Regions from separate parts of the Glutamicibacter ectropisis genome, predicted to be linked through region 2. Evidence: riboswitches for the same ligand, from Rfam matches in the RefSeq annotation. Region 2 holds a riboswitch; each other region holds the start of a gene.
What was found. A riboswitch is a leader RNA that binds a small molecule or an ion and turns the genes downstream of it on or off. The one in region 2 is predicted to bind thiamine pyrophosphate.
Positions count from the first base shown of each region.

Region 1: linked by a shared signal. The riboswitch ahead of thiM (hydroxyethylthiazole kinase) and the one ahead of QMQ05_RS12575 (ECF transporter S component) in region 2 are both predicted to bind thiamine pyrophosphate.
Region 3: linked by a shared signal. The riboswitch ahead of thiC (phosphomethylpyrimidine synthase ThiC) and the one ahead of QMQ05_RS12575 (ECF transporter S component) in region 2 are both predicted to bind thiamine pyrophosphate.

Region 1 is NZ_CP125942.1:73,606-79,236, reverse strand. Features, by position in the region: gene QMQ05_RS00370 (aldehyde dehydrogenase family protein) at 1-843, opposite strand, end outside; gene QMQ05_RS16935 (glutamate-cysteine ligase family protein) at 901-996, opposite strand; gene QMQ05_RS00365 (hypothetical protein) at 1,171-2,541, shown strand; gene QMQ05_RS00360 (GntR family transcriptional regulator) at 2,538-2,903, shown strand; TPP riboswitch at 2,941-3,035, shown strand; gene thiM (hydroxyethylthiazole kinase) at 3,025-3,819, shown strand; gene thiE (thiamine phosphate synthase) at 3,812-4,453, shown strand; gene thiD (bifunctional hydroxymethylpyrimidine kinase/phosphomethylpyrimidine kinase) at 4,435-5,631, shown strand, end outside.
Region 2 is NZ_CP125942.1:2,676,639-2,682,269, reverse strand. Features, by position in the region: gene QMQ05_RS12600 (Na+/H+ antiporter subunit D) at 1-729, shown strand, start outside; gene QMQ05_RS12595 (Na+/H+ antiporter subunit E) at 738-1,373, shown strand; gene QMQ05_RS12590 (monovalent cation/H+ antiporter complex subunit F) at 1,370-1,636, shown strand; gene mnhG (monovalent cation/H(+) antiporter subunit G) at 1,636-2,028, shown strand; gene QMQ05_RS12580 (DUF4235 domain-containing protein) at 2,092-2,343, opposite strand; TPP riboswitch at 2,417-2,540, shown strand; gene QMQ05_RS12575 (ECF transporter S component) at 2,604-3,224, shown strand; gene QMQ05_RS12570 (ATP-binding cassette domain-containing protein) at 3,221-5,548, shown strand; gene QMQ05_RS12565 (aminodeoxychorismate lyase) at 5,545-5,631, opposite strand, start outside.
Region 3 is NZ_CP125942.1:2,524,355-2,529,985, forward strand. Features, by position in the region: gene QMQ05_RS11855 (GTP pyrophosphokinase) at 1-81, shown strand, start outside; tRNA gene QMQ05_RS11860 (tRNA-Met) at 208-281, opposite strand; tRNA gene QMQ05_RS11865 (tRNA-Thr) at 329-400, opposite strand; tRNA gene QMQ05_RS11870 (tRNA-Thr) at 921-992, shown strand; TPP riboswitch at 1,169-1,278, shown strand; gene thiC (phosphomethylpyrimidine synthase ThiC) at 1,274-3,016, shown strand; gene QMQ05_RS11880 (DEAD/DEAH box helicase) at 3,130-5,031, opposite strand; gene QMQ05_RS11885 (hypothetical protein) at 5,336-5,631, shown strand, end outside.

The DNA.
Region 1 (5,631 bases), 1.0 Mb from region 2:
GATCAATGGGGCGGCATCACCGATGCACAAGATGTAGTCCGGGGCGACGCAGGTCTGTCCTGCATTCATGAACTTCGCGTAGGCCAGTCTCTTGGCCGTGGCCGGCGAATGGTTATCGACTACTGCCGGGGACTTTCCGCCAAGCTCCAAAGTGGTCGGAGTCAGGTGCTTAGCTGCCGCCATGGCGACAATCTTCGCCACCCGCTCACTTCCGGTGTAGAAGATGTGATCCCAGCGCGCCGCCAATAGTTCGGTCGCGGTGTCTACGCCTCCTTCAATGACAGCGAAGACACGCTCATCGAGATACAAGGGAAGGAACTTCGCTAGGGCTCCCGAGGTTGCTGGGGCAAGTTCCGAGGGTTTGATTACCGCTGCGTTGCCGGCGGCAATGGCCGCCACCAGCGGTGCAAGGACCAACTGCAATGGGTAGTTCCAGGCACCCAGGATCAAAACAACACCCAAGGGACGAGGTTCAATCTTGGCGATAGCCGGTTGTAGCGCGAGTGGCACTTTCACGCCGGTACTGTCCATCCACTCGGCCAGGTGCCTCAGCGCAAAGTCGATTTCTGCGCGCACCACATCAACCTCCGCAAATTTTGCTTCGGTGGGGCTTTTTCCGAGGTCGTCGTTGAGTGCCTGCAAGAAGTCATCAAGGTGCTCTTCCAGCATCTTTTCCAGTGCTCGCAGTTGCTGTACTCGGAAGCGGCGCGGGTGGGTAATTCGCGCGTCGGCTGAACGGCGCAGATGGTTCAGAACCGTGGCAATACGCGACGGATGCTCATCTACCGGAGGGGCGGAATCGCCAACAGGTTCCGGCATTGGAGTGGAAGTAAACAGACCCATGATTTGAGCGTACGGCACCCCGAGGGTTTTTCATCAAATAATTCCTCTCCGCATTCATTATGTATCAAGTGTTTGATACATTAAAGGTCTTCGGGAGGAATACATGGAATCTCTGCCATCACAATTCGGCACGTTTGCGGTAGCTGCACTGATCGTTTATTTTTTGTTGCGGATCTTGGTCCAACCAATGACAGTAACTTGCTCAATAGCGCACGACAGCATGCGTTTTGGTGCGCAATCATTGGCTTCTTCGCCAGCAGCTCATCAAATTGGTTCAGTGATACCATCAACGTTCCAATTGATGAGCAAAGTAGTCTCGATACCACTGTGAGCATTGCAGTGGCAGCCACCCCGGGCGTGTGGATCGCCTTCATCTATATCGCCAGCCAGTACACCTGGCCACGCAAATTAAAACCGCTACGCACCGCGACCCTCACCCCACGTTCCTTGACCAGTCCCATACCCAAGAAGCTAGTGGCTACGTTGCTCATCGTCCTGGTCTTAGCTTGCGTGAGCCTCTACTCGGTTCGGGATGTCACAGCCATTGCACCGGTACCCGAACTTGAAATCAGCACCGATGACTATTACTCCAGCAGCCCTTCGCAGGACGGTTTGCGTGCCGCAGGCGAGGTCCTACCGTTCCTCTATGCGAGCCTAGGATTCCTCATATTGGCAGCGGTGATCGCTTCCATTGTTATTCTTCGGCGCAAACCACTGCCGGGCATCTCACAGCACAACAACCAGCTACTCCGCACCACCTGGTTGAACCGCCTCTACCGCACCGTTACGGTGTCGATCGCGGTCCAGGCCGGAGAAGCACTGCACTACAAGGCCCAATGGTTTCATCATGAGTCCTCGCGCTATATCGATGGGTCCGGTGCAGGTATCGACTACATGGAAAGCATGTCCCGAATCGGCGGCACCTTGGACTCGACAGCAAACTACGCTGTGCTGGGAATTTCGGTCATCATGTTTCTTTGGCAGCCGCCGACAAATTATGAAAATGTCGCGACAAAGAAGAGAACACAGTTCAACAGGCTGCGTGACCAGTTACTCTCACTGCAGTTCGCAACAGCAACGCTCACGTTCGTTGCCCTTTTCATCACTTGGCTATCCCTGCCTGAGATTGATGAATACATGATGCCTACCGGCGAACGTGTAACCTGGATGTTGGTGATTCTCACCGGGGCGGCACTGTTTTATCTTGCCCTCAATGCGTTGTATCTGGGATATGTGAATGCGGTATCACGACAAATTTCTTCCGCCACCAAACATTCTGCACATCTACCCCTGTGGCCATATATTTGTGCCGGATTGTTCGTCGTCACGAGCGTATACTTCTTGATTTTTCCTCCGCTGGACTACTTATGGGGGTTCGTTGCGCCCAGTAAGATTGTTGTCATTGCGTTGGTAGTCGTATTGATCGCTGCGCACCTAGGATTTGTTTGGTTCTCGCGTAGAGCCAACATTGCATGGGAGGTGTCGGCAGACGAGGAAATTTGGTATCGCCGAGTCTTCGAGCTTCGCTCCTTGCGGACCATCACGGCCGCTATCGTTGCGATGTTGGTGGTCGGTTACGAATATCCTGTCCGACTAGATTTTCTCGCAGTCCTAATCTTCTTGTTGCCCGCGGTCATATTCCTTGAACGTCCAGCCGGCGGCGTAGCCAAGTCGCTTCAGAAATCCATCTCCTCATGAGCACGCATATCAGTGTGGATCTTGAGGCGGCCACCGCACCCTATGAACAGATTCGTTCGCAGATTGCTTCACTGATCAATCTCGGGGAACTGGTAGCAGGCAGTAAATTGCCCACAGTTCGCGCACTGGCCACGGATCTTGGTGTGGCTGCCGGAACGGTGGCGCGGGCCTACAAGGAGTTAGAAGCCGAAGGGCTCATTTCCTCTAGACGTCGCGCCGGAACCATAGTGAACGAACTCAGCGAACCGGTTGACGCTCACGAAGACCTCGTGGCAGCGGTAGACCATCTGTGGGAGTTAGCCGCTGCGCAGCAGGTTGATGCCGCCACCCTCAAGGCTTTGGTGGCACGACGTGAACGCTGAGGATTTGTTCTCGGCAACCCTTCTGCGTACTCTCTAAATCAGTGACACGGGGTGTCGGAGACGCCGACTGAGATGAAACCCGTCGAACCTGATCTAGTTCACGCTAGCGGAGGGATGTCGCATGACTCTGCCTACCGTTGCCCAAAAGTATCGGCAACACTCCCCCTTGGTTTTTTGTTTGACGAATACTGTCGTCACCAATTTCACCGCCAATGTTCTACTCGCTTCGGGTGCTTCACCAGCGATGACGGATCTGCCCGGAGAAGCTGGCCCTTTTGCGGCTGTCGCTTCTGCAGTACTGGTCAATCTGGGCACACCAAGTACAGAACAAATGGTGGCCATGGAAGAAGCTGTTCTCTCGGCGAGCGCTGCCGGCACCCCTTGGGTCTTAGACCCGGTGGCCGTGGGTGCATTGCCGGTACGCACCGACTTTGCACGGCGCATCGTGCAGCATCATCCAACCCTGATCCGCGGTAACGCCTCTGAAATCTTGGCCCTTGCAGGCAAGGATTCAAGTGGCCGTGGCGTCGACGCAGCAGATACCGTGCAGGCCGCCTTGGACGCCGGGCGTGAACTAGCCAAGGAGCATGAGTGCGTTGTTGCCATCTCCGGTGAAGCAGACGCGATCATCGATACCAACCGCACCGTGCTGGTGCACACCAACGGCATCGGACTGACCAGAATCACCGGTGGCGGCTGTGCCCTGGGCGCTTTCAACGCAGGCATGCTCGCAGTCCGTGAGGACCCCTTCGAAGCAGCCATCGCAGCCCATGGTTTATATGGCCTAGCCGCAGAAAAGGCCTTGGCTGCAAGCACGGGGCCGGGAAGTTTCGCCGTGGCCTTCCTTGATGCTTTAGCTGCTACGGAACCTGAAGAACTAGAGAATTTGAAGTACGAGGAATTGAACCATGGATAACATCGGCGCCTACCTAGTAGCCAACACCGCCAGCTGCACCCCACGCACCACCCTGGAAGTCATCGAAGGTGCAGTAGCTGGTGGCATCGAATGGATCCAACTGCGAGCCAAAGATGAGACCGCCCGCGAATTCTTCGAATTGACCTGTGCTGCGGCCAAACTGACCGAAGGCAAAGCGAAGCTACTGGTCAATGACCGCATTGACGTGTTCTTAGCGGCTCGCGCCGCCAGTGCGGCTGTCAGTGGAATTCATATTGGGCAGAAAGACATCCCAGTGCGCCTGGCACGCCAGATCATCGGTGAAGGCATCATCGGGTTGAGTGCTTCAACCGATGAACAGTTGGCACAGGCCAACCTAGACGCTGAGGTCATTGACTATCTTGGAGTCGGTGCGGTCCGCGCTACCCCCACCAAGAAGGATCATCCCACCCCAATTGGTCTTGACGGGTTTGCTCGGGCAGCATCGTTGACCGAACTGCCCTGTGTCGCTATTGGTGCAATCACCGCACAAGATGCGCAAGCGATCCGTGCCGGTGGAGGAAATGGTCTGGCCGTGGTCCGAGCCGTTTGTAACGCTCAAGACCCGCAGTCTGCCAGCGAGCAGCTCGTTGCAGCATGGGCGGCGGCACAGTGAAAAATATTCTCTCTATCGCCGGCTCCGACCCCTCCGGAGGCGCAGGTATTCAGGCGGATCTGAAGGCCATTGCCGCCAATGGTGGTTACGGCATGTGTGTAATCACCGCCTTGACCGCTCAGAATACGCAGGGCGTGAGCGCTGTACAGGCCATTGATGGGCACTTTGTGCTTGCTCAGTTAGAAGCTGTGAGCGCAGATGTACAGATTGATGCCATCAAGATTGGCATGCTCGCCAATACTCAGGTCATTCTCGCGGTCAATGATTGGCTCGATACCGTGGATGCGCCGGTCGTTCTTGATCCGGTCATGGTGGCCACCAGCGGGGACCGACTCCTCGATGATGATGCTGCGCTTGATTCCCTGCTGGACCGTGCTTCGGTGATCACCCCCAATTTGTTGGAGCTCGCTAGTCTCCTGCGTGAGCCGGCCGCTACCCAGTGGTCCGAGGTTCTTGAGCAAGCCCAGCGTCTGGCTGCCAAGCATGACGCACTGGTCTTAGCTAAGGGTGGGCATCTTGATGGTGAGGTGTGCCCCGATGCATTGGTCTCTGCCCAGGGCGTGCTGGCCGAGTTCAGTAACCCGCGCCATCACACCAAAAATACCCATGGCACCGGATGTACCCTGTCCAGTGCTTTGGCTACCATCTTTGCATCGAGCCAAGACTGGGTCAGCGCACTAGAGCAGGCCAAGGCTTACCTCTTCCGCGCTATTGTCGCTGCCGATGAACTACATGTGGGTAGTGGGCACGGCCCGGTAAACCACTTTGTGGACTTCTTTGGCACCGTTGATCCGATGGATCAGTGGTGGCAACAGATTCAAGGGTTACGCGACTCCATCGATAACTTGGAGTTCATTAACCAGCTGGCCGATGGCACCCTCAAAGCAGCGGACTTTGGATACTATTTGGCGCAGGATGCCTTGTATCTGCAGCGTTACGCGCAGGTATTGGCTGAGGCCAGTGCCCTCGCACCAGATCTTGAGGCGCAGCGTTTCTGGGCTCACTCGGCCAGTGAGATTCTTGAAGGTGAACTGCAGCTGCATCGTAATTACCTGGTGGAAGGTAGTGCGAACCCCAGTGCCACCACGTTGAACTACGTGAACCATTTGTCGGCATCCAAGCAAAGCTACGCTGAGCTAATTGCGGCGATCTTGCCGTGTTATTGGCTTTACCAAGAC
Region 2 (5,631 bases):
GGTGCGCTGGCACAGACGGACTTCAAACGTATGTTGTCCTTCACCCTCACCAGCCACATTGGCTACCTGATTTTTGGAGTCGCTGTTGGGGGACCGCTAGCGATCGCCGCGACCATCTACTACGTGGGGCACCACATCATTGTGCAGACTTCGCTATTCATGGTGGCCGGTCTGATTGAACGTCGTGCCGGAAGCTCAAATGTCACCAAGCTTGGCTCGCTGGCAAAGCTTTCCCCGGCCCTGTCGTTGCTCTTCTTCATTCCTGCCATCAACTTGGGCGGTATTCCACCGTTCTCAGGGTTCTTGGGGAAGTTCGGATTGCTTCACGCGGCAGTGCAGGATGCTGACCCACTGACCTGGGTGGCAGTAGGAGCCGGGCTACTGACCAGTTTGTTGACCCTCTTGGCGATCATTCGTGTGTGGGCTCGTATCTTCTGGCGCCGTGCAGCCGATGCTGAGGCCCCAAATCCAGAACTCGTGCACGAGGCCGCTCAAGTGGCCGCTGAAACTGCCGCTGGTGGTGCGCAGAACCCTGGCTTAGGTCTCAAATTGGCGCGAGAATTAGAAGCAGAATCTTTGCCATGGGGTATGCGCTATGCGACCGGGTCACTGGTGGTCGCTGGTATTGCCTTGACCGTATTTGCGGGACCAATTTTCGAATTCTGTGAACGCGTCGCCGCACAGTTGATCGCCCGCGAACCGTACATTAGTGCGATCCTGTCATTCTGATTGGAGGGATGATGCCGACTAAGAACATGCAACCTCGTGATCAGCGTATTGATGATGCGCTAGATACCTCCGGTGTGCGCCACCGGGCTACACTCAAACAGGAATGGCCACTGTTGGCGCTGCTGATTTTTGTGTGGTGCGCACTGTGGCAAGATTTTTCGCCAGCAAACCTGATCTTCGGAGTCATTGTTTCGCTGGTCATTGTCACGCTGTTCCCGTTGCCTCCGGTGGTTCTTTCGGGCCGAGTAAACATTTGGTACTGCGTGCAGCTATTCATTTGGTTCATTGGGCAGGTCTTTGTGGCCAGCTATCAGGTGGCACGCCTGGCGATCTTCCGAGGCAAAAAAACACGCAGTGGAGTCATTGCGGTTCCCTTGCGTACCGACTCGGACTTGATTGTTACCACGGTGGGCCACGTCTTGACGTTGATCCCAGGATCCTTCGTCATTGACGTGGACCGCAGCTCATCAACACTGTATTTGCACTACATCAATATTGAGTCAAAACAGGACATGGAGCGCGCCCGGGAAGCCGTGCGTGACATCGAACGCCGGATGATTATGGCGATTGGCAGCCATGATGAATTTGATGCGATCAAGCACGAATGCGGACCGAATCTGATGAGAATGAAGGGCAAAAAATGATAGAAATCGTGATGTGGATTTGTGGCATCATGTTGGGTCTAGCGTCCATCGCCTGTGTCATCCGTGTGGCAAAGGGACCATCGATTCTTGACCGCGTTCTGGCTTTGGACGTGATGCTCCTGATTATCTCGGTAGCCCTGTGCCTAGAGATGATCTACAACAAACACACTGACTTCCTACTCTTTGTGGTGGCCGCCTGCACCTTGGGCTTCATTGGTTCGGTGACGGTCTCGCGCTACGTCTCTGACCAGAGGAACGCATAATGGAAATGTTCCTCGACATTCTCGTGGCAGTATTACTCATCCTGGGTTGCCTGATGTCCTTGATCGCTGGCATCGGTCTGCTGACCTTTCCAGACATGCTCACTCGAATGCACGCAGCCACCAAACCCCAGGTGCTCGGGTTCTTACTGATCTTCACCGGGCTCGCGATTCACCTGCGCAGCTGGGCAGTGGTTCCCGTACTCGCCTTGGCGTGGGGAATGCAGCTGCTCACGGCCCCGGTATCAGCGCACATGATTGGTCGTTCTGGTTATCGAACCAAGCACGCAGCAAAGGACTCACTCTACGCTGATGAGCTGAAGCTCGTGGTCGATAAGGTCAGTAGCATGCCAGCTACGGGTGTTATTGAAGTACCGGAGGAAGAGAAGAAGTAATATCCACGGTAGAAGCAAGCAACGGGCATCCCACCATTGGTGGGATGCCCGTTGCTTTAAGTACTACTTGCTTAGACGCGCAACAACCTTGTTGGTGCCGCGGTCAGCCAACACCTGAATGGTGGCAGCGACAATGGATGAGAAGATTGCGAATCCAAGAGCCTGACGCAACGAAGCCTCGGCGGCCTCTTCGCTACCCTTGCGGGGAGCCTTGTTTCCGGTAAAACCCTTCCACAACTGATCAACTAGCTTACTGCCGACAAAACCGGCGGCAATCGAGATACCCGTGGTAGCAAGTTTCTGCACTGTATTCATCTTGCCCTCGCTTCAACGTAGTGACTTATCGTTCCTCTGCCCAGCATACCTGCGGTATGGTGGGGGAGCAGTAATTTTCCGACAGGGGAGCGTCAGACTTCATTTGTGAAGTCGCAAGACGCTGAGAGTGCGATGGATCGCAGACCCTCGAACCTGCTCCGGTTAGTACCGGCGAAGGAAGTCGAGCATCTCGGATGCGGATAGGACGCAGTGCGTCCAAAATCCGTGCATCTCCCCTCCTTGATATAGGAGGACCACTAATGAATCAAGCAGTAGCCAAGCAGCGTACCGGTTGGCGCGTGGTTGACATCGTCACCGCATCGGTCATCGCCGTCGCCTCGGGCGTCATCTTCTGGGCCTGGAGCGCAGGGTACGGGTTGTTTTCCCTAGCCTTCGTCGCTTTCCCACCGGCATCCGCATTGCTCACCGGTGTCTGGCTCTTCCCAGCAGTACTCGGCGCACTGATCATCCGTAAGCCCGGAGCCGCACTGTACTGCGAAATGCTGGCGGCAGTCATCGAAGCTCTACTGGGTTCGCACTACGGCCTGACAGTACTCATCTCCGGGTTCGTTCAGGGACTCGGCGCCGAACTGGTGTTCGCGGCGGTGCGATACCGCAAATGGAACCTTAGCGTTTCCCTGCTCGCGGGCCTGTTCTCCGGACTCTTTGCCGGCATTTCCGAGGCATACATCATGGCCTACTACGTTGAATACACTCCTGCGTTGAAGATCTTCCACGTGATCGCTACCGGGATCTCCGGCCTGATTGTTGCCGGCTTGCTGTCCTGGCTGGCAACACGTGGCCTGGCCAAGACCGGTGCGTTGAGCGCATTGGCTAGCCGCCGGGCACATCTTGAAACTGGAAAACTGGCGGCAAAATGAGCTCGGTAGTGAGCGCCGACGCCAAAGCAACGACTAGGCGTGGTACCGAAATCACTGCCAAAGGATTTCGATGGCAGCATGCCGAACGAGAGCGTCCCGCTATTTCCGGACTGGATGTTCAGATTCCTGCTGGTCAAAAAGTCTTGCTAGTAGGTCCCTCAGGGGCAGGCAAATCAACTCTGTTGCACGCCTTGGCGGGCTTGCTAGAAGTAGATGAATCCGAACAGATCTCTGGTCAACTACTCATCGACGGGTCCGATGCGTTTGCCCGAGAGCATCCGGTAGGACTGATGCAACAGGATCCGGAGACGCAGGTGGTACAAAGCCGTGTTGCGGACGATGTAGCCTTTGGCGCCGAGAACCTTGCAGTAGATCCTCAAATCATTCGCCAACGAATCCCTGAAGCCCTGGAGGCAGTTGGCTTGGGGATGCTGCCCATGGATCATCGCACGCAGGAATTATCCGGTGGACAAAAGCAGCGCCTAGCTTTGGCCGGCATCCTTGCGATGCAACCGGGACTGATGTTGCTTGATGAACCCACCGCTAACGTGGATCCCGAGGGCATCCGCCCCTTACGCGATGCAGTACTCAACGCAGCCCAACTAAGTGGTGCCACACTGATTGTGGTTGAACACCGACTAGATGCCTGGGCTGAGCATATGGATCGAGTGATCGTGCTGGAACCTGGCGGAGGCGTCGCCCACGACCTAGATCCGCAGCGACTCTATGATGATCAGGAGCTGCGAACGGAACTCTCGCAGGCCGGGTTATGGGTGCCGAACTACCAGTTAGAACTGACTGAGGCACAGACTAATCCCCAAGAGCAATTGCTTGAAGCTCATGATCTGATCAGCGCCCGTACCGCATCATCAGCACGGACACAGAAGGTGAACCTGAAGGTCCGTGCCGGCACAGCGACGGTGATCCGCGGGGAGAACGGTGCTGGGAAATCTACCCTGGCCTTGACCCTGGGCGGATTGTTGGAACCGGTAGCAGGTGAGCTGCAGGCTACCGAATCGTTAGCCAATGGCTTGGGAAATTCGCCCTTTAGCTGGAAGGCTGGGGCGCTGATTGCGCGCATCGGATCGGTGTTTCAAGAACCAGAGCATCAATTTGTCACCCAGAGTGTGCGTGAAGAGTTAGCTTTCGCTCCCTTGCGAGCTAAAGCCAGTGGCGGTCAGGAGCTAAAGTACGATGCGCAGCAGGTTGATGCGCGCGTTGATTCTTTGCTAGCTCGGTTGGGATTACAACATCTTGCTGATGCGAATCCTTTTACCCTGTCGGGAGGGGAGAAGCGTCGACTGTCCGTGGGTACCGTCTTGGCTGCTGCCCCTGAGGTGCTCATCCTTGATGAACCAACGTTCGGGCAGGATGCTAATACTTGGCGTGAGCTTGCTTCCCTGCTGGTGGAACAACTGCATCTTGGCACCGCGATTATTGCGGTGACTCACGATGAACACTTGGTCAAGGTGCTCAACGCCCAAGAGATTCACCTGTCGGCCCTCGCAGACCAAGCACCCGCGAAAACTCGTGGCCCGGTTCTTGATGCGCCAGTGGGTGATAGTTGGTTGGCGAAGATTAACCCACTGGCCAAACTGGGTGCTGTTGCTGCGGCAACCCTGCCGCTGATTACTACCCTGGATTGGGTTTCTGCGCTGGTGATCATTGTGGCGACCTTGGTGGCTTTCCCACTGGCAGGATTGAGTCCGGCTAGGTTCTTCAAACGGGCCTGGCCCTTGCTCATCGCAGGGGTGGTGGCCGCCTGGGGTATCGCCTTGGTCGGACAGGACAGCGGAGAAGTCTACGCCCAACTGGGGATTTTCAGTATCACCGAAGGCTCGGTTCAGGGTGGTATCGCTACCGGTCTGAGAGCCTTTGCCCTAGCACTTCCGTGTATCTTGTTGCTGGTCAGTACCAACCCCAGCGATTTGGGTGGAGCCTTGTCACAACAACTGCGAGTGCCACATCGATTTGTGCTTGGAGCGTTGGCTGGCATGCGCCTGCTGGGTTTGATGGTGGAAGAATTCTCTACCCTCGGCTTAGCCCGACGAGCCCGTGGGGTAGGAAACTTTGGGACCTTTACCCAACGAATCGGTGCGAAGCTGGGTCAGTGCCTTGCACTATTGGTGCAGGCTCTTCGGCGTGCTGGGCGTCTGGCGGTGACCATGGAAGCAAAGGGCTTCGGGATTGGTCCGCGGACGTGGATGCGCACGGCTACTTTTACCGTGAAGGATGCTGCAGTTCTGTTGGTGGGCCTACTGCTAGGGGCCCTGGCTGTAGGTGCGGCCATGATGGCCGGTACCTACAACCTTGTTTGGGGTTAGCGGATTGCGTCGCTGAGGGCGCTGAGCTCTTCGTGGAGCTCGGCGTCTAGACGCAATGGCTTGGCATCGATGGTGCGTACCGG
Region 3 (5,631 bases), 150 kb from region 2:
GATATCATTCAAGGACTCTTCATGCTCGCCAAGGAGGCATCCTCAGGCAAGGATCATCACGAGAAAAATGAGTCGAAGTAAGCCCTGGGTTTAATCCGCAAACAGCCTCTGAGCATCACATCAACGTGCTCGGAGGCTGTCTTCATTCGACATACTTTTGAAAATGAAAAAGTCCCGAAATCCGTAAGGATTTCGGGACTGAATCTGTAGCGGCGCCGGGACTCGATCCCGGGACCTCACGATTATGAGTCGTGCGCTCTAACCAGCTGAGCTACGCCGCCACAAGTGAGAAGCTATCCAGTAGAAGCCAAGAAGGCTTCTCACTCAGAGCCCCCTGCCGGAATCGATCCGGCGACCTCGTTCTTACCAAGAACGCGCTCTACCACTGAGCTAAGGGGGCAACGAGTAAATACTCTACACGGATTCACGCGCAAACAAAAATCGGCACTGCAGGGCTCAGATCAACACGCGAAAATCGAATAATACCTAGTCAAATGCCACTACCGGCATCTTCTAATCCCATGCGGGACGATCAGTGGCACAAAAGTGCTTTGGTGACGATGCTCACTGATGGGAATTTACTGGTCAATCCACGATTATTACTGCTTTCAATTCATGACTAAATTTTCCCCGCATTCACTGCGCTCTAGCCAGTCAATCCTTCAAGACCACTACTTAGCTCCCCTGAACCTGGCCAACAAATGACACCAGGCATCTCGCGCGGTCCAACACTTTTGGTTTCGTCATTGCCAATTCATGAACAACAATTTTCCCCCTCCACGAGGCCCACTCATGCAACCCCGAAACTAGGCCACACCTCACTATTTATTCTGGACTTGAGTAGGAATCTTGTGACCTCAACAACAAACGCTTTCAGGATTTTGAAAACTCCAAAAACCTGTGTAGAGTATTTACTCGTTGCCCCCTTAGCTCAGTGGTAGAGCGCGTTCTTGGTAAGAACGAGGTCGCCGGATCGATTCCGGCAGGGGGCTCGAAATAAGAGAGACAATCTGAATTCAGGTTGTCTCTCTTTTCGTTTTCACGAAGCCATTATTCTTTCCCGCATCTGAGCGGATTTTCTTCATTTTTCACAAGATACTCTTCGCAGAGCGTTCGTCATTTTGGGACGGGCGTTTGACTCAGGCAGAAATTTTCATGCTAGTGTCGTCTGCGACCACACGGGAGCCCCTTGGCAGGGGCTGAGATCGGACTGCAGCCGTCCGCGACCGTTGAACCTGTCCGGATAATGCCGGCGAAGGAAGTGAGTTTCTTAATGGAACAATTTGAACAGCATTCTGCCCACTCTCTCGCGTTCCGCGAATCCGAGGGTATTTCAGTTCCGGTCACGCAAATTTCTCTTGCGGACTCCCCCAACGGCCAGCCCAACGAACCGGTGCAGGTATATCGCACCAGTGGGCCGGGCAGCGAACCAACACAGGGGCTGAGACCTTTTCGAGAATCTTGGATTCTTGACCGAGGCGATGTTGAAACCTATGCGGGGCGCGAACGAAACCTGCATGACGACGGTCGCTCAGCGGTCCGTCGCGGTACCGCAAGCGAGGAATGGGCTGGAAGAGCCGCTCCCCCGTTCCGGGCCGCTAATGGGGCTACGGTGACTCAAATGCACTACGCACGTGCTGGCATCATCACGCCCGAAATGCGTTACGTTGCACTGCGCGAAGAATGCGATGTGGAACTGGTGCGTAGCGAACTCGCTGCCGGAAGAGCGATTATTCCTTCGAATATCAATCATCCGGAGTCCGAGCCAATGATCATTGGCAAAGCGTTCTTGGTAAAGATCAACGCGAACATCGGTAACTCGGCGGTGACGAGCTCGATTGCCGAAGAAGTCTCCAAATTGCAGTGGGCCACCAAATGGGGCGCAGACACGGTCATGGATCTATCTACCGGAGATGACATCCACACCACTCGCGAATGGATTATCCGTAACTCTCCAGTGCCGATCGGCACCGTACCGATCTACCAGGCTCTGGAAAAAGTCGATGGTGAAGCAAACGCACTGACCTGGGAGATTTTCCGCGACACCGTCATCGAGCAGTGCGAACAGGGCGTGGACTATATGACCATCCATGCCGGGGTGCTCTTGCGTTATGTCCCGCTGACCGCCAACCGAGTTACCGGCATCGTTTCGCGCGGTGGATCGATTATGGCCGGATGGTGCTTAGCTCACCATCAAGAGAATTTTCTCTACACGCACTTTGATGAACTGTGTGAAATTTTTGCCCAGTACGATGTCGCTTTCTCCTTAGGCGACGGACTACGCCCAGGATCTATCGCGGATGCCAATGATGCGGCGCAATTCGCTGAGCTAGATACCCTTGCTGAATTGACGAAGCGTGCGTGGAAGTACGACGTGCAGGTCATGGTCGAAGGACCTGGGCACATTCCTTTCCACTTGGTCCGAGAGAATGTAGAGCGTCAGCAGGAGCTGTGTGACGGGGCGCCGTTCTATACGCTGGGTCCCCTAGTCACCGACGTTGCTCCGGGCTATGACCACATCACCAGCGCCATTGGAGCCACAGAGATCGCTCGGTATGGCACGGCCATGCTGTGTTATGTCACTCCTAAAGAACATCTTGGATTGCCCAACCGCGACGATGTCAAAACCGGTGTGATCACCTACAAGATCGCGGCTCATGCGGCAGATCTAGCCAAGGGCCACCCCGGGGCTAGTGCCCGTGATGATGCTCTGAGCAAAGCACGTTTCGAGTTCCGCTGGAATGATCAATTCTCATTGAGTCTGGATCCTGTGACTGCGCAGGAATTCCATGACGAGACGTTGCCTGCAGAACCAGCCAAAACGGCACACTTCTGCTCCATGTGTGGTCCTAAGTTCTGCTCAATGCGCATCTCGCAAGACATTCGTGATGAGTATGGGTCAGCGGAAGCTCAGGCCGCTCTCGCAGGGATGGCACAGAAGAGCCGAGAGTTTATTGAAAGCGGCGGAAAAGTATATCTCGGAGACGAGATTCCGGTAGGCAGCACGGCCCCGTAGGAGCGTTAGGGCTCCACCAGCCCTAAGCGCAAACAACGCCCCTGGTTCAAGCTGAAAAGCTTGAGCCAGGGGCGTTGTGCTGCGCAAACTAGTTAGTTGCGTAAGCCATTGACTTAGTAGTCGCGACGGCCACCGCTGCGACCCGAATCGCTGAAGCGATCCTTGCCACCACGTCCACTGAAGCGCTTCTCGCCGCCACCACGACGGTCGTTGAAGCCACCACCGCGGCCACCACGGAAGCCTCCACGATCGCCACCGCGTCCACCACGGTAACCACCGCGGTCGCCATCGTCGTCACGACGTGGCTTGCGGCCGGAGTCCAGCTCCATGCTGATCAGTTCGCCGCCGATGCGGGTCTTGGACAGTGCACGCCACTGGTCCTTGCTCAGCTCTGCTGGCAATTCAACCAAGGTGTGATCCGAGCGGATTTCAATGCCACCGATTTCGGAGGAGTTGAAGCCACCTTCGTTAGCCAAAGCGCCAACGATCGAGCCTGGCTGTACGCGGTTACGACGGCCAATGGCCAGACGGTACATAGCGTTGCCTTCAGCAGCGGTCTTGCGAGCACGAGGACCGCGTTCGCCACGCTCGCCACGATCTGCACGGTCGCGATCCATGCGAGCCTTCTTCGAAGGAGGGATCACTGGTTCGGTCATCAGCAGTGGGCGTCCACCCTGAGCCATCAAGGCAAGAGCAGCAGCAATTTCCAGCTGGTCCAGGTCTTCGTGGTCAGCTGCAAACTTCTCGACGATTTCGCGGAAGGTAGTCAGGTCCTGACCGCTGATGGTCTGATCGATGCGATCGGTGAACTTCTGGATACGACGGTTGTTGACCGAATCCAAGGAAGGAAGCTGCATCTGGGTCACCGGCTGGCGGGTTGCCTTTTCGATGGCACGCAGCAAGTACTTTTCGCGTGGGGTCATGAACAAGATCGCGTCACCCGAACGACCTGCACGGCCGGTACGGCCGATACGGTGCACGTAGGACTCGGTGTCATGTGGGATATCGAAGTTAATAACGTGGCTGATACGCTCCACGTCCAAACCACGGGCTGCCACGTCAGTAGCAACCAAGATATCGATCTTGCCCGAACGCAGGTTCTCAACGGTGCGTTCACGCTGCTGCTGTGGGATGTCACCGTTGATGGCAGCGGCGGTAAAGCCACGAGCCTTCAGCTTGTCAGCCAAGTCTTCGGTAGCCATCTTGGTACGTACGAAGGTGATCACGCCGTCGAATTCTTCGGATTCGAGGATGCGAGTCATAGCGTCCAGCTTGTGGGCACCCATCACCTGCAGGTAACGCTGGGTGATGTTGGTGCCGGTGGACTGCTTGGACTTAACAGCAACTTCCTGCGGATCACGCAGGTATTCCGAGGCAATGCGACGGATGGTGCGTGGCATGGTGGCCGAGAACAGGGCAACCTGCTTCTCTTCTGGGGTTGCTTCCAAGATCTTGTCGACCTCTTCTGCGAAGCCCATGCGCAGCATTTCGTCGGCCTCGTCGAGGACAACGTACTGCAGGTTGGACAGGTCCAAAGAACCCTTGTTGATGTGGTCGATAACGCGACCTGGGGTACCAACAACAACTTGAGCACCGCGGCGCAGACCGTTGAGCTGTGGGCCGTAAGGGGAACCACCGTAGACCGGAAGAACGGTGAAGTCCGGCAGGTACTTAGCGTAGGAAGTGAAAGCCTCAGCTACCTGGAGTGCCAACTCGCGAGTTGGAGCAAGGACCAGGATCTGTGGGGTGCGGGCTGGACCATTGGTGTCAGCCAGCTCTGCCATGCGGGAGAGGGCAGGAAGTGCGAAAGCAGCGGTTTTACCGGTACCGGTCTGAGCCAGACCAACCACGTCGCGGCCTTCGAGAAGCATTGGGATGGTAGCTGCCTGAATTGGCGATGGCTTTTCGTAGCCCAGGTCAGCTAGAGCAGCAAGCACACGGGCATCCAGACCAAGTTCGCTGAAAAGAACCGTTGGTTCTTCTGGGTTCTGGTTGTCGTTAGTGTTTACGGGCATGTCAGAAGACACGAAGAATTACCTCATTCGTTGGGGAAGGGCCTTGGCCGTCCCCAAAGAAACGACGTATAGGCTGCACAGTCAGATACAAGTCACGCTCACCCAGCGCTCCCCTATGACATAAGAAACCGCACACACTTTGCGGAAATACAACACGAGAAGGCTCCGGCCTCAAAAATTGGGCTGGATGCAAGGGATACCCTGATGTTCGCGAACACTTAACACTAACGTGTAACCCCTGTAATTGTCAGTGCTCAGGCCGTGTGAGATCGGGCACCGCGACAGAGCACGTAGTGTTAATGATGTGAAAAAACCTCTTTTGGCGCGACGCCCCGATGAGACGGTTCCCGGTGGACTGCTCATTGCCCAGTTCCTTTGGCTCCTAGCCGGAGTGCTATTTCTCGGCTTTGGAGGTTTCCTCATTTATGAGCACAGTGGCGACGCATCACTAAACTTTGGCGCTATCGCTTTGGCACTGCTTTTTGCGGTGGCTGGCTGCGCCTGCGCGGTGCTCGGTTACCGCCTGTTCATTGGTGAACGCTCGGCCCGCACCAACCTCACCTGGCTCGGTGTGATCATGGCTCTACCGTTGCTGCTGCG